One region of the Geobacillus sp. CAMR5420 genome, then DNA from elsewhere that is predicted to be linked to it. Evidence: riboswitches for the same ligand, from Rfam matches in the RefSeq annotation. Region 1 holds a riboswitch; each other region holds the start of a gene.

Region 1 (3,205 bases):
CAGTCCATATGTGCCGAACAGCCCTAAAAACGCATACACCTTCAGCAGCAAATTCACCCACATCGGCAAAATAAGCAACAACAGCCATAACTGCTTGTGGCGCGTCTTCGTCAGCCAATAGGCGGTCGGATAGCCGATGAGCAGTGACACAAGCGTGATTAAAAACGCATACCAAAACGAATACGCCATCATTTTCAAATAAATGGGCGTCCACACGGATTTGTAGTTGGACAACGTCCAATGGCCGTCAAGATCCAAAAACGATTCATACACCAAAAAGACAATCGGGGCCACGACAAACAGCACAAGCCAAATGCCATAAGGGATTAAATACCATTTCCGCCACGCCCGTTCCGTCATGCGTCCTCATCCTCCTTTTCGACTCGCATGACGTGAATCGCTTCCGGTTCAAAACGAAGGCCGACCGTTTCCCCGACTTCGGCCTTTTTCGTCGAATGGACAAGCCATTCGTTGCCGTTTTCGTCATAGCCGCAAATTTCATAATGGACACCGCGGAATAAGAGCGAATCGACGCGGATGACGATCTGCCCATCTTCCGGCGCCGCGAGCTCCAAATCTTCCGGGCGGATGACGACATCGACCGGTTCGTTTGGCGCGAAGCCGCGGTCAACACACGCAAACTGTTTGCCGGCAAATTCGACGAGGAAATCATCGATCATGCGCCCTGACAAAATGTTCGATTCGCCAATGAAATCGGCGACGAATCGATTGACAGGCTCGTCGTAAATGTCTTTCGGCGTCCCAAACTGCTGAATTTTTCCTTTATTTAGAACAAAAATGTAATCGGACATCGCCAACGCTTCTTCTTGATCATGCGTGACAAAAATGAACGTAATCCCTAAGCGGCGCTGCAGTTCGCGAAGTTCATACTGCATTTCCGTGCGCAGCTTCAAATCCAAGGCCGAGAGCGGCTCATCCAAGAGCAACACTTCTGGCTCATTCACAATCGCCCGCGCAATCGCGACGCGCTGGCGTTGGCCGCCGGACATCTCTTGAATGCGGCGGCGCTCATAGCCTTCCAAGTTGACAAACCGGAGCGCTTCGCTCACTTTCTCGCGAATGTCGGTTTCTTTCATTTTTTTCACGCGCAAACCAAACGCAACGTTTTCAAACACATCGAGATGAGGGAACAACGCATAGTCTTGAAAAACAGTGTTGACTTGCCGTTTGTTCGGCGGGACGTTTTGAATCGGCTTCCCGTGGAAATAAATCGTTCCTTCCGTCGGTTCGATAAACCCGGCAATCAGCCGCAAAATCGTCGTCTTCCCGCACCCTGACGGGCCAAGCAGCGTATAAAACTTCCCGCGCTCCATCGCAAAACTGACATCATCCAGTACGGCTGCGCCGTCGTATTCCTTCGTCACTCGCTCGAAGCGGATGATTTCTCCGTTCACTTTCAGCCCCCCATCTTCTTGATGTTCACTATTCCTAATTAGAACATAGGAGAGTAGAAAGTGCAACGGAAAAATATGCTTTCCGCCATGTCGGCGACTAAAAAACAAAAAGCGGCTGACTATTCCGCAGAACAGCTTCCAATTTTGCCCGCAATGCGGAAAGCCGCTGTCTCATTGATCGTTTTTTCAAATTTCCTTGCTTCACCGTATTGAATAATTTCAAAAAATACATTAAATTATATAGTAATAGTCAAGACGAAATAAACAACCGCATACGGACATTCTTATCAAGAGAGGGGGAGGGACTGGCCCGGTGAACCCTCAGCAACCTGGCCGCGGCCAAGGTGCTAAATCCAGACAGGCAACAGCCTGGAAGATAAGAAGAAGCGAACGAAAAGTCTTCTTCTTAGAAGGCTTTTTTCTTTTACTACAACGAAATGGGGGAATCAAACGTGGGGCTGCTCGATGAGTTGAAACAACGCATTCTCATCGCCGACGGAGCGATGGGGACGCTGTTATATTCGCATGGCGTCGACCGTTGTTTTGAAGAATTGAATCTATCGAATCCAGACGAAATCATTCATATTCATGAAGCGTATATCGCGGCGGGCGCCGATGTCATTCAGACGAATACATACGGCGCCAACTATGTGAAACTCGCGCGCTACGGCTTGCAAGACGAGGTGCCGGCGATCAATCGGGCCGCTGTAAGACTGGCGAAGCAAGCAGCCAATGGGGGGGCGTACGTGCTCGGAACGATCGGAGGGCTGCGCACGTTAAACAAAAGCGTCGTACCGCTTGACGAAGTGAAACGGACGTTTCGCGAGCAGCTGTTTGTGCTGCTTGCCGAAGGGGTTGATGGTGTGCTGCTGGAGACGTATTACGATTTGGAAGAGTTGGAGACGGTGCTTGCCATCGCGCGCAAAGAGACGGACTTGCCGATTATCGCCCATGTGTCGCTCCATGAAGTCGGCGTTTTGCAAGACGGCACGCCGCTCGCGGACGCCCTTAGCCGCCTGGAGGCGCTCGGGGCCGATGTTGTCGGGCTCAACTGCCGGCTTGGTCCGCACTATATGATTCAGTCGCTTGAGGAAGTGCCCCTGCCCAATCGCGCATTTTTGTCGGCGTATCCGAACGCGAGCCTCCCGGATTACCGCGACGGCCGGCTTGTCTATGAAACGAACGCGGAATATTTTGAAGAGGCGGCCAAAGCGTTCCGCGATCAAGGGGTGCGCTTGATCGGCGGGTGCTGCGGCACGACGCCGAAACATATTGAGGCAATGGCAAAGGCGCTCGCCGACCGGACGCCGGTGACGGAAAAAACGGTGAAGCGGCGCACGGCATCTGTATCGGTGCAAGCCGATCGGCCCGCGCCGACTCCGCTTCCCGAGCTCGCCCGCACGCGCCGCTCGGTCATTGTGGAGCTGGATCCGCCGAAAAAATTGGGGATTGACAAGTTTCTTGCTGGGGCGAAAGCGCTCCATGACGCCGGCATCGACGCGCTGACGTTAGCTGACAACTCACTTGCCACGCCGCGCATCAGCAACGCCGCCGTCGCCACGATCGTGAAAGAGCGGCTCGGCGTCCGCCCGCTCGTGCATATTACGTGCCGCGACCGCAACTTGATCGGCCTGCAGTCGCATTTGATGGGGTTGCATACGCTCGGCATCACCGACGTGCTCGCCATTACCGGCGACCCGTCGAAAATCGGCGATTTCCCGGGAGCGACGTCCGTGTATGATGTGTCGTCATTCGATCTCATCCGCTTGATCAGCCAATTCAACGAGGGA
Region 2 (3,205 bases), on a different contig from region 1:
GGTCGGACATGCGACGCGTGGAAAAAGTGATCATCGTCGAAGGGCGATCAGACAAGCAAAAAGTGGCGGCGGTGCTGAACGAACCAGTCGTCATCGTCTGCACAAACGGCACGATCAGTGATGCGCGCCTTGAGGAGCTGGCCGATGAGCTGGAAGGATGCGATGTATACGTCTTGGCCGATGCCGATGAGGCGGGAGAAAAATTGCGCCGGCAGTTTCGCCGCATGTTTCCAGAGGCGGAGCATCTTTACATTGACCGGGCGTATCGCGAAGTGGCGGCCGCTCCGCCTTGGCACTTGGCGCAAGTGCTGTTGCGCGCTCGTTTCGACGTCCGCATCGAATCGCTCATGAGGGGAAGAGGCGAGTGAAAGCGATCGACCGAAACGATGTCATGCGAGTGGTGGAAGTCGAGCCGCTTCTGGCCCTTTACTTGTATACCCCGCTGTGCGGCACGTGCCAGCTGGCGCGGCGGATGCTCACGGTGGTGGAGCAGTTGTTTCCGGCGCTGCCGTTTTACGAAACGGACATCAACTATATCCCTGAGCAGGCCGTTGCGTGGAAAATTGAAAGCGTTCCTTGCCTGCTTCTTTTTAGGGACGGAACGGTCGCAGGCAAGTGGTATGCCTTTCATTCCGTTCCGTATTTGTACGAAGTGATTCAAGCCTGCTTGCCGTCCCGATGATTCGCCTTTTTTTGACGCTGTTTGACACATTTCTTGGGAAATGACAAAAACGGCGCTCGTTCGTCAACGGGTTGTCGAGATTTTTGTAAAGGATTTCTCCTCTTCAGGTGGAAGTGAAAAAAATAAAAATGGGGAGGGGATATCCATGGAAATGCGTGAATTAGTTGGGCAGTTCGTGGAACGGATGCAAGTGTTGCGCCATTTGGTGCCGATTTTGCCGGATGAGCAGCTGTATGTTCGGTTTGAAAGTGATGACGAAACCGCCTTGCTGTTGATCGGCAAGGAATCAGCCGCTAGAGGGATGGAAAACGATGAACGGAAAACATTGACGGTGCGCGGTTCCAAAGAGGCGCTCGCGTCCCTGCTGAACGGCGAACTGAAGCTGCAGCAGCTCGTCCGGCTGCGCGAAGTGCATGTATCGGGAAGCTTTCGTCATCTGTTGCTGCTTGAGTCGCTCCTCCATTTGGCTAAGCCTTATCGGGACGTCGGATAAAAAAGATGTTGACACGCTTCGACAGACAATGATACAATCACATTCGTAGTCAATTGAATAGGCGATTGTTGCGCTCTTATCAAGAGAGGTGGAGGGATGTGCCCAATGAAGCCCGGCAACCGTCAGCGCATGTGCTGAAATGGTGCCAATTCACACAAAGCGGCCTGCTTTGAGAGATAAGAGACGGAATGGTGCACAATACCTTTCTGTTCTCTGCGGGCAGAAAGGTTTTCTTTTTGCGCTCTGCCGCTTGGGGAGGAAGGTGAAACGATGATTACACTCGAACAAGTGACGAAAATCTATCAAGCGGCCAACGGTTCGGTCACAGCCGTCGACAATGTGTCGCTTGAGATTCGCGAAGGAGAAATTTTCGGCATTATCGGCTACAGCGGCGCTGGGAAAAGTACGCTCATCCGCTTGCTCAATGGGCTCGAGAAGCCGACGAGCGGCCGGGTGGTCGTCGCCGGGCGCGATATGACGCGCGTGAAAGGGCGGGAGCTGCGCAAGGCGCGCCAAGAAATCGGGATGATTTTCCAGCATTTCAACTTGCTTTGGTCTCGCACAGTCAGGGAAAACATTGCCTTTCCGCTTGAAATTGCCGGCGTCCCGAAAGAGGAGCGGAACAAGCGGGTGGATGAATTGATCGAGCTTGTCGGCCTTTCCGGGCGCGAGGATGCCTACCCGTCGCAGCTGAGCGGCGGGCAAAAGCAGCGGGTCGGCATCGCCCGGGCGCTCGCCAACAACCCGAAAGTCTTGCTGTGCGACGAGGCGACATCGGCGTTGGACCCGCAGACGACCGATGCGATTTTGGACTTGCTCGTTGACATCAACAAGCGTCTCGGGCTGACGATTGTGCTGATCACCCATGAAATGCACGTCATCCGCAAAATTTGCGACCGCGTTGCGGTGATGGAAAGCGGCCGAATCGTCGAGCAAGGCGAAGTGTTGCATGTGTTCCGCAACCCGCAGCAGCCGATTACGAAACGGTTCGTCAAGCAGCTGATCGAGCCCGAGGAGACGGAAGAGGCGATTTCCCATTTGTTTGGCCAATACCCGAGCGGGCTGATCGCGCAGCTGACGTTCGTCGGCGCGGCAGCCGGAAAGCCGCTCATCAGCCAGGTCGTGCGGCAATTTGCCGTCGATGTCAACATTTTGCAAGGGAAAATTTCGCAAACCCATCAAGGCGCCTATGGGGTGCTGTTTGTGCACCTCGACGGGGCGAGGGATGAAATCGACCGGGCGCTTGACTATATTCAACGCCAGCAGGTGGCGGTGGAGGTGATTCACGATGCTCGCTAACCTCCTGCCGAACGTGCAATGGGAGACGGTGTGGGCGGCGACGGTCGAGACGCTGTATATGACGGGAGTGGCGGTGGCGGCCACTTTCGTCCTCGGAATCGTTCTTGGCTTGCTTCTATTTTTGACAGCGAAGGGCAACCTATGGGAAAACCGGTTTGTCAATACCGTGGTTGCGGCGTTTGTGAACATTTTCCGCTCTATTCCGTTTATTATTTTGATCATTTTGCTCATTCCGTTTACAACATGGCTCGTCGGGACGATGCTTGGCGCCAATGCGGCGCTGCCGGCTTTGGTCATTGGGGCCGCGCCGTTTTACGCCCGCATGGTCGAAATCGCTCTTCGCGAAATTGATAAAGGCGTCATCGAAGCAGCCCAAGCGATGGGCGCCTCAACGTGGACGATCATTTGGAAAGTGCTGCTGCCGGAGTCATTGCCGGCGCTTGTCTCCGGCATTACGGTGACGGCGGTGTCGCTCGTCAGCTATACAGCGATGGCTGGAGCCATCGGCGCCGGCGGGCTTGGGAACTTGGCGTATTTGGAAGGGTTCCAGCGCAACCATAACGATGTGACATTTGTCGCAACCGTATTGGTGTTGGTCATTGTATTTATCATTCAGCTGATCGGTGACTTTGTCACTTCGAAAATCGATAAACGATAAAGGGGGAAACAACTGATGAAGAAATGGTTGGGTGTGTTGCTCGCCGCCATTCTCGTGCTCGCTTTGGCGGCAT
Region 3 (3,205 bases), on a different contig from region 1:
ACAAAGGCAAAACGCCGCAAATTGCCGCCTCCGCCTTTATCGCCGACTATGTGACGATCACCGGCGATGTCGTGATCGGCGAAGAGACGAGCATTTGGTTCAATACCGTCATTCGCGGCGATGTGGCGCCAACGGTGATTGGCAACCGGGTCAATATTCAAGATAACTCAATTTTGCATCAAAGTCCAAACAATCCGCTTATCATTGAAGACGGTGTAACAGTCGGCCATCAAGTCATTTTGCACAGCGCCATCGTTCGCAAAAACGCGCTCATCGGCATGGGCTCGATCATTTTGGACCGCGCGGAAATCGGGGAAGGCGCGTTTATCGGCGCCGGCAGTTTAGTGCCGCCGGGCAAAAAAATTCCGCCCAACACGCTCGCCCTCGGCCGGCCGGCGAAAGTCGTCCGCGAACTGACGGAAGACGACATCCGTGAAATGGAGCGCATCCGCCGCGAATATGTCGAGAAAGGGCAGTATTACAAAGCGCTGCAGCAACAGCGGACATCGTGCGCCAACAAAAAAGAGCTGCCGTGATCAGGCAGCTCTTTTTCTTTCATCACTTGTCCGCCAACGCCAGCGCTTGTTCTTTCAACAAGGCGGCTTTGTCGGTGCGCTCCCACGGCAGGTCGATGTCCGTACGCCCAAAATGGCCGTAAGCAGCCGTCTGTTTGTAAATCGGGCGGCGAAGGTCGAGCATTTTGATGATGCCCGCCGGGCGGAGATCGAAGTTGTTGCGCACGACCTCAATCAAAATGTCTTCCGATACTTTGCCGGTGCCGAACGTATCGATCGAAATCGAAACTGGGCGGGCGACGCCGATCGCGTAGGCAAGCTGCACTTCGCATTTGTCGGCCAGTCCTGCCGCGACGATGTTTTTCGCGACATAGCGGGCCGCATACGCCGCCGAGCGGTCGACTTTCGTCGGATCTTTGCCCGAGAACGCGCCGCCGCCGTGGCGGGCGTAGCCGCCGTACGTATCGACGATGATTTTGCGCCCCGTCAACCCAGCATCCCCTTGCGGACCGCCGATGACAAACCGTCCTGTCGGGTTGATGAAATATTTCGTGTTCTCATCAAGCAGCTCTGCGGGCACGACCGGCTTGATGACCTGTTCTTTAATGTCGCGCTCGATTTGCTCTTGCGTAATTTCCGGATGGTGCTGCGCGGAAACGACGATCGTATCGACGCGCACCGGTTTGCCGTTTTCATCGTATTCGATCGTCACTTGCGTTTTCCCGTCCGGCCGCAAGTACGGCAAGACATCCGTTTTGCGCACTTCCGCCAATCGGCGCGCCAAGCGGTGCGCAAGCGAAATCGGCAACGGCATCAATTCTTCCGTCTCATTGCAGGCGAACCCAAACATCAATCCTTGGTCGCCGGCGCCAATCGCTTCAATTTCCTCGTCAGTCATCTGACCTTCGCGCGCCTCAAGCGCCCGGTTCACCCCCATCGCAATGTCCGGCGATTGTTCGTCAATCGACGTCAGCACCGCGCACGTATCGGCGTCAAATCCGTATTTGGCGCGCGTGTAGCCGATCTCCCGGACCGTATCGCGGACGATGCGCGGAATGTCCACGTATGTTGATGTCGTGATTTCCCCGCTCACGAGCACCAGCCCGGTCGTGACGCTCGTTTCGCAGGCGACGCGGGCGTTCGGATCTTTTTCCAAAATGGCATCCAAAATGGCGTCAGAAATTTGGTCGCAAATTTTATCCGGATGTCCTTCCGTCACAGACTCTGAAGTAAACAAGCGGCGTTTGGCTGACATTCGGTTTGTTTCCTCCTCTTGGCATAATGTGGCGACACGGAACTCATTTCCCTTTTTCCCTTCGCAATATAAAAAACCTTTCCTGTAACGGCTGAGGAAAGGTCATGGCAATCGTATTGCTTCCTTTCACTCTTATCGTTCAAGGACTGCGCCTTGCCACAGGTTAGCACCATTTCACACATGTACAGTTGTGACGGTTGCTGGGCTTCATCGGGCCTGTCCCTCCACCGGCTCGGGATAAGAGTATCCGTTCAATGACTTATCTTATCGCAATGGAATCGGCAAAGTCAACTATCAAAATTCATTTTTTATCATTTCCAGCCGAGAAAATTCTTTCCTCAAGGAAATCGACACATTGGGCAAAATAAAGTTTGAAAAACCCACACAATTAGTATGGACTATTAATAAAAATGTGTTATACTATTTTCAAGAGTGATTTCAAAAAGAAGGCAGGTTTTGAATATGGGGATCGCAAACATGACGAATAAGCTTGATGTATTGCTGCAAAAACCGTACGTGCATCATCAACTGTCCGTCGCCGAGCTCGTCGAGAAAGTCCTGCAGCGGAACGAAGGACGGCTGACGCACACCGGAGCCGTCGCGGTCACGACCGGCAAGTACACAGGGCGGTCGCCGAAAGACAAATACATCGTCGAAGAACCGTCAACGAAGCAAACGATCGACTGGGGAGCGGTCAACCAGCCGATGTCTCCGGAGACGTTTGATAAACTGTACGACAAAGTGCTCGACTATTTAATGAAGAAAGATGAACTGTTCGTGTTTAAAGGCTTTGCCGGCGCCGATCCGAAATACCGGCTGCCGATTCAAGTCGTCAACGAATTCGCCTGGCACAACTTGTTCGTCCATCAGCTGTTCATTCGGCCGAACGTCGAAGAGCTCGCCGTGCATGAGCCGCAATTCACCGTCATTTGCGCGCCGAACTTTAAAGCCGACCCGAAAGTCGACGGCACGCGCTCGGAAGCGTTCATCATCATCTCGTTTGAACGGCGCACCGTGTTGATCGGCGGCACCGAGTATGCCGGCGAAATGAAAAAATCGATTTTCTCGGTGATGAACTATTTGCTGCCGGAACAAGGCATCCTGCCGATGCACTGCTCGGCCAACGTCGGCCAGGAAGGCGACGTCGCCCTCTTTTTCGGCTTGTCGGGAACGGGAAAAACGACGCTCTCGACCGACCCGAACCGCCGCTTGATCGGCGATGATGAACACGGCTGGTCAAGCCGCGGCATTTTCAACATCGAAGGCGGCTGCTATGCGAAATGCATCAACCTATCGCGCGAGAAAGAGCCGCAAATTTTTGACGCCATCGGCTTCGGCGCGGTGCTCGAAAACGTCGTCCTCGATGACGCGACGCGGGTGCCGAATTACGACGACGGCACGCTGACGGAAAACACACGCGCCGCCTACCCGCTTC
Region 4 (3,205 bases), on a different contig from region 1:
GATGACCAAATGCACGCCTCCATCAACTTGCAGACGACGTTTCACCGCCCAGCGGCGGCTGGAGAAGCCGAAATCGAGGCGCGGGTGGAAAAGTTCGGGAAAACCGTCGCCTATGTAACCGCCATCGTGCGGCAAAACGGCAAAGAGGTGGCGAGCGCCACGTCGTCGGTGCTGATCATGGACAAACCGTGAAGGTGATGGATCTCCAAAAGGCGTTTTTGCGCATGCTCGTTCTCCTTGGATTCGACGAGGCCAAACAGCAGCTGCTGTTGTTGTTTTGAAACGCATGGAAAGCGATGATCAGAGGAATCCGAGAAAACCGGTGAAAAACGATGATGTTCGCCAAATCGGTGGTTTTGTTGAAAAAGGAGAACCAATTTCACAAGGTTTCCCCACTTGAGAAGAGGCGTTGTCGAGTTGCCTTTTTCATGACATCATCAGTCCTCAATGGCGAAACGAGGTGAGGCGCAGCCGTTTTCGACCAGTTGCCAAGCGCCGGAGAAAGCGCTGTCAAAAACAGCCGCTCTCCGGCGCCTTTTGTTGCTTGTTACCCACGGACAAACGTTTTCGGCATTACGACGGCGACGACTTGCCCGCGGGCGCACAGTTCGCCGTTGGCGAACACTTCGGTGTCCACTTTCCATTTTTTCGGATGAATCTCCGTCACAGTGCCGACGGCGACAAGCGGCACTCCATGCGGCGTCGGCTTGACGAAATCGACGTGAAGCGACGCAGTGACAAAGCGCGGCGGCGTTTCCCCGCTCCCTGGTTCATGGCCGTTTTTCCGATGCAAGGCAAGCGCCGCTGAACCGGTGCCGTGGCAATCAATGAGCGAGGCGATCAGCCCGCCGTACACAAACCCTGGAATCGCCGTATGTTCCGGACGCGGCGTATACACCGTCACCGTTTTGTCGCCCCGCCACCCGGTGCGAAAATGGTGGCCTTGTTCATTCAGACGCCCGCAGCCGTAGCACCAGGCGAATTCATCAGGGTAGTCGTCTTGAATCGCGTGCACGATCATTTCTTCCACGTCATCCTCCCCCTCTCTTTTTCTAGTATACCATTGAATCGAGAAGACGACGACTCCTACATGGACGGTTGTTGTCTAGCGGCAGGCAAGGCCATACGAAGAAAAATGGAACGAAGCGCCAATCGCCAGACGGCAAATTCATAGGCGGCCCAAACAGCTGGCCGCCTAGCGTGACGCCATTTATCGAGCAGGCTCGTAAAACTCGATCCATTCGCCGTCGGGCCCGAGGAAGAACAAATATTTTGCTCCGTTCGGAAGTGTCGTTATTTCTTCCCACACAAGCGGCACACCGAGCGACTGAAGCCGTTCTTTCTCCTGCTCAATGCCTTCCACCGTAAACGCCACATGGTGCACTTTTCCTTCCGTCGGCAAATCCGGATTGTATCCTTCGATCAGCTCGACAATGATCGAGCCGCCAATCCCTAAAAACGCCAATTTCATCGTGCCGTTCGTATGAATCATTTCGTCGAGCAGCTCTAAGCCGACAACATTTTGATAAAACTCTTTCGATGCTTCGATGTCTTTCACTTGAATGCCGACATGTTCAAATTTTTTGACTGCCATTCGTCCCTCTTCCTTTCTATGACTCAGTTAACCATACTGCTTGTAAATACGGCGTCATCTGCATCGGGAAAATCCCTTTTTTCCCAAGCTCTGTCCATATGTAGCGGTCAAGGGCGTACGGTCCGTCCGCCTTCCATTCGTCCGCCTCGCTGTCGGTCAACAACAACGAAAAGGCTGTTCCTTGCGCTTCCCCATACAAATGAACGTATCCGTCCCCACGGTCGACATGCACCGCCGCCTTAGGGTCAAACCGGATGAGCTCCGCCTGCACACAGCGCATGACACAAACGGCGAACGCTGCGGCAGGGAGATGAGCGGCCATGCAAGCGCGGAGCGAAACCGCCTCCTCCACTGTTTCTCCTTCACCTCCCATCGACAAAAACCCCCTTCGCCTCGGAATGATGCGAAAGGGGCCATGAGCCGTTCTTATCATCCAAAGCGAAACCGCTTTGCGGGTGTTAGCACCTTGCCTGCGGCAGGTTGCTGTGGGGTCATCAAGCCCGTTCTCTCGCCCACTCTTGATAAGACGTATGCAATTTATCTTCTATCTTATCATACATCATCAAAGGCAACAATCGTCATTGTTCGACTTCCGGTTGCTCGGACGTGACGCCGACATCTTTCCACGTCAGTTTCGAGCCCGGATCGACCGTGAAGTTGGCGACGCGGTTGTTGACGGCATAAATGGCCGAACGATACAACGTCGGGATGACCGGCACTTCTTCGTTCATCAGCTTTTGCCATTCACTGTAAATTTTCCGACGATATTCTTTGTCAAACGCCTGTTCGGAATGGCCTTTTTCCAACAGTTCATCGTTTTTCTCATTCACCCAGCGCGAGTAGTTGAACATGACGTTGCGGCCGTACAATCCGTACGGGTCGACGTCCGTTCCAGTTCCCCAAGCGGCGGCGTAGACATCCACTTTCGGATCGTCTTTTTCGACCATATCGTAGAAGGAGTTGAACTCCGCCAAGCGTCCGTCTACAAGCTGAACATCGAGGCCCACATCTTTCCAGCATTGCATATAAAATTTGGCCAGCGGTTCAGCGATGTCCCCACCGCTCATCGCCAAGAAGTTGATCTTGAATTTTTTGCCGTTTGGATCTTCGCGGAGGCCATCGCCATCCACATCTTTATATCCCGCTTCATCCAGCAATTGTTTCGCTTTTTCCGGATTGTACGTATATCCTTTGATGGAGCTGTCATGATAGCCCGGGAACGACGGCGGAATGAGCGTGTTCGCCGGGAAGCGCAAGCCATGATACAGGCGGTCAGCCACCTCTTGGTTGTTGATGGCATACGCCATCGCTTGGCGCAGTTTTTTGTTTTGGAATTTCGGATTGTCCATTACGTTTTCCTGCTTTTTCGCATCCCAATGGCCGAGTTTAAAGCCGATATAGTTGTACGCCAAATCCACTCTACCGATAAACTGAATGTTTTTCGTCCCTTTCGCGTTCAAATATTGGTCAGTCGGGAACTCAGCGACGTCAATTTCGCCTTTTTTCAGCGCTTGCAGGACGACTTGCGGGCTGACGACTTTCAAAATGACGCCTTCCAAGTTCGGTTTGCCAGCCCAGTAGTCATCATTGCGAACAAACTCTACCGACTCG

Evidence for each region. Region 1 has a riboswitch for S-adenosylmethionine ahead of DI44_RS12610 (bifunctional homocysteine S-methyltransferase/methylenetetrahydrofolate reductase). Riboswitches for the same ligand answer to the same signal wherever they lie in the genome.
Region 2: linked by a shared signal. The riboswitch ahead of DI44_RS02020 (methionine ABC transporter ATP-binding protein) and the one ahead of DI44_RS12610 (bifunctional homocysteine S-methyltransferase/methylenetetrahydrofolate reductase) in region 1 are both predicted to bind S-adenosylmethionine.
Region 3: linked by a shared signal. The riboswitch ahead of metK (methionine adenosyltransferase) and the one ahead of DI44_RS12610 (bifunctional homocysteine S-methyltransferase/methylenetetrahydrofolate reductase) in region 1 are both predicted to bind S-adenosylmethionine.
Region 4: linked by a shared signal. The riboswitch ahead of DI44_RS09650 (hypothetical protein) and the one ahead of DI44_RS12610 (bifunctional homocysteine S-methyltransferase/methylenetetrahydrofolate reductase) in region 1 are both predicted to bind S-adenosylmethionine.

What each region holds. Positions count from the first base shown of each region.
Region 1 covers NZ_JHUS01000019.1:4,697-7,901, reverse strand. Annotated here, with positions in the region: gene DI44_RS12600 (ABC transporter permease) at 1-360, opposite strand, end outside; gene DI44_RS12605 (ABC transporter ATP-binding protein) at 357-1,415, opposite strand; gene DI44_RS18970 (hypothetical protein) at 1,476-1,628, shown strand; SAM riboswitch class I at 1,697-1,798, shown strand; gene DI44_RS12610 (bifunctional homocysteine S-methyltransferase/methylenetetrahydrofolate reductase) at 1,868-3,205, shown strand, end outside.
Region 2 covers NZ_JHUS01000063.1:49,133-52,337, reverse strand. Annotated here, with positions in the region: gene DI44_RS02005 (toprim domain-containing protein) at 9-368, shown strand; gene DI44_RS02010 (thioredoxin family protein) at 365-682, shown strand; gene DI44_RS02015 (hypothetical protein) at 828-1,175, shown strand; SAM riboswitch class I at 1,249-1,358, shown strand; gene DI44_RS02020 (methionine ABC transporter ATP-binding protein) at 1,446-2,474, shown strand; gene DI44_RS02025 (methionine ABC transporter permease) at 2,464-3,132, shown strand; gene DI44_RS02030 (MetQ/NlpA family ABC transporter substrate-binding protein) at 3,148-3,205, shown strand, end outside.
Region 3 covers NZ_JHUS01000057.1:35,118-38,322, forward strand. Annotated here, with positions in the region: gene DI44_RS02875 (gamma carbonic anhydrase family protein) at 1-536, shown strand, start outside; gene metK (methionine adenosyltransferase) at 559-1,770, opposite strand; SAM riboswitch class I at 1,900-2,014, opposite strand; gene pckA (phosphoenolpyruvate carboxykinase (ATP)) at 2,233-3,205, shown strand, end outside.
Region 4 covers NZ_JHUS01000030.1:73,144-76,348, reverse strand. Annotated here, with positions in the region: gene DI44_RS09635 (PaaI family thioesterase) at 1-192, shown strand, start outside; gene DI44_RS09640 (PaaI family thioesterase) at 548-1,030, opposite strand; gene DI44_RS09645 (VOC family protein) at 1,211-1,594, opposite strand; gene DI44_RS09650 (hypothetical protein) at 1,611-1,967, opposite strand; SAM riboswitch class I at 2,018-2,122, opposite strand; gene opp4A (oligopeptide ABC transporter substrate-binding protein) at 2,173-3,205, opposite strand, start outside.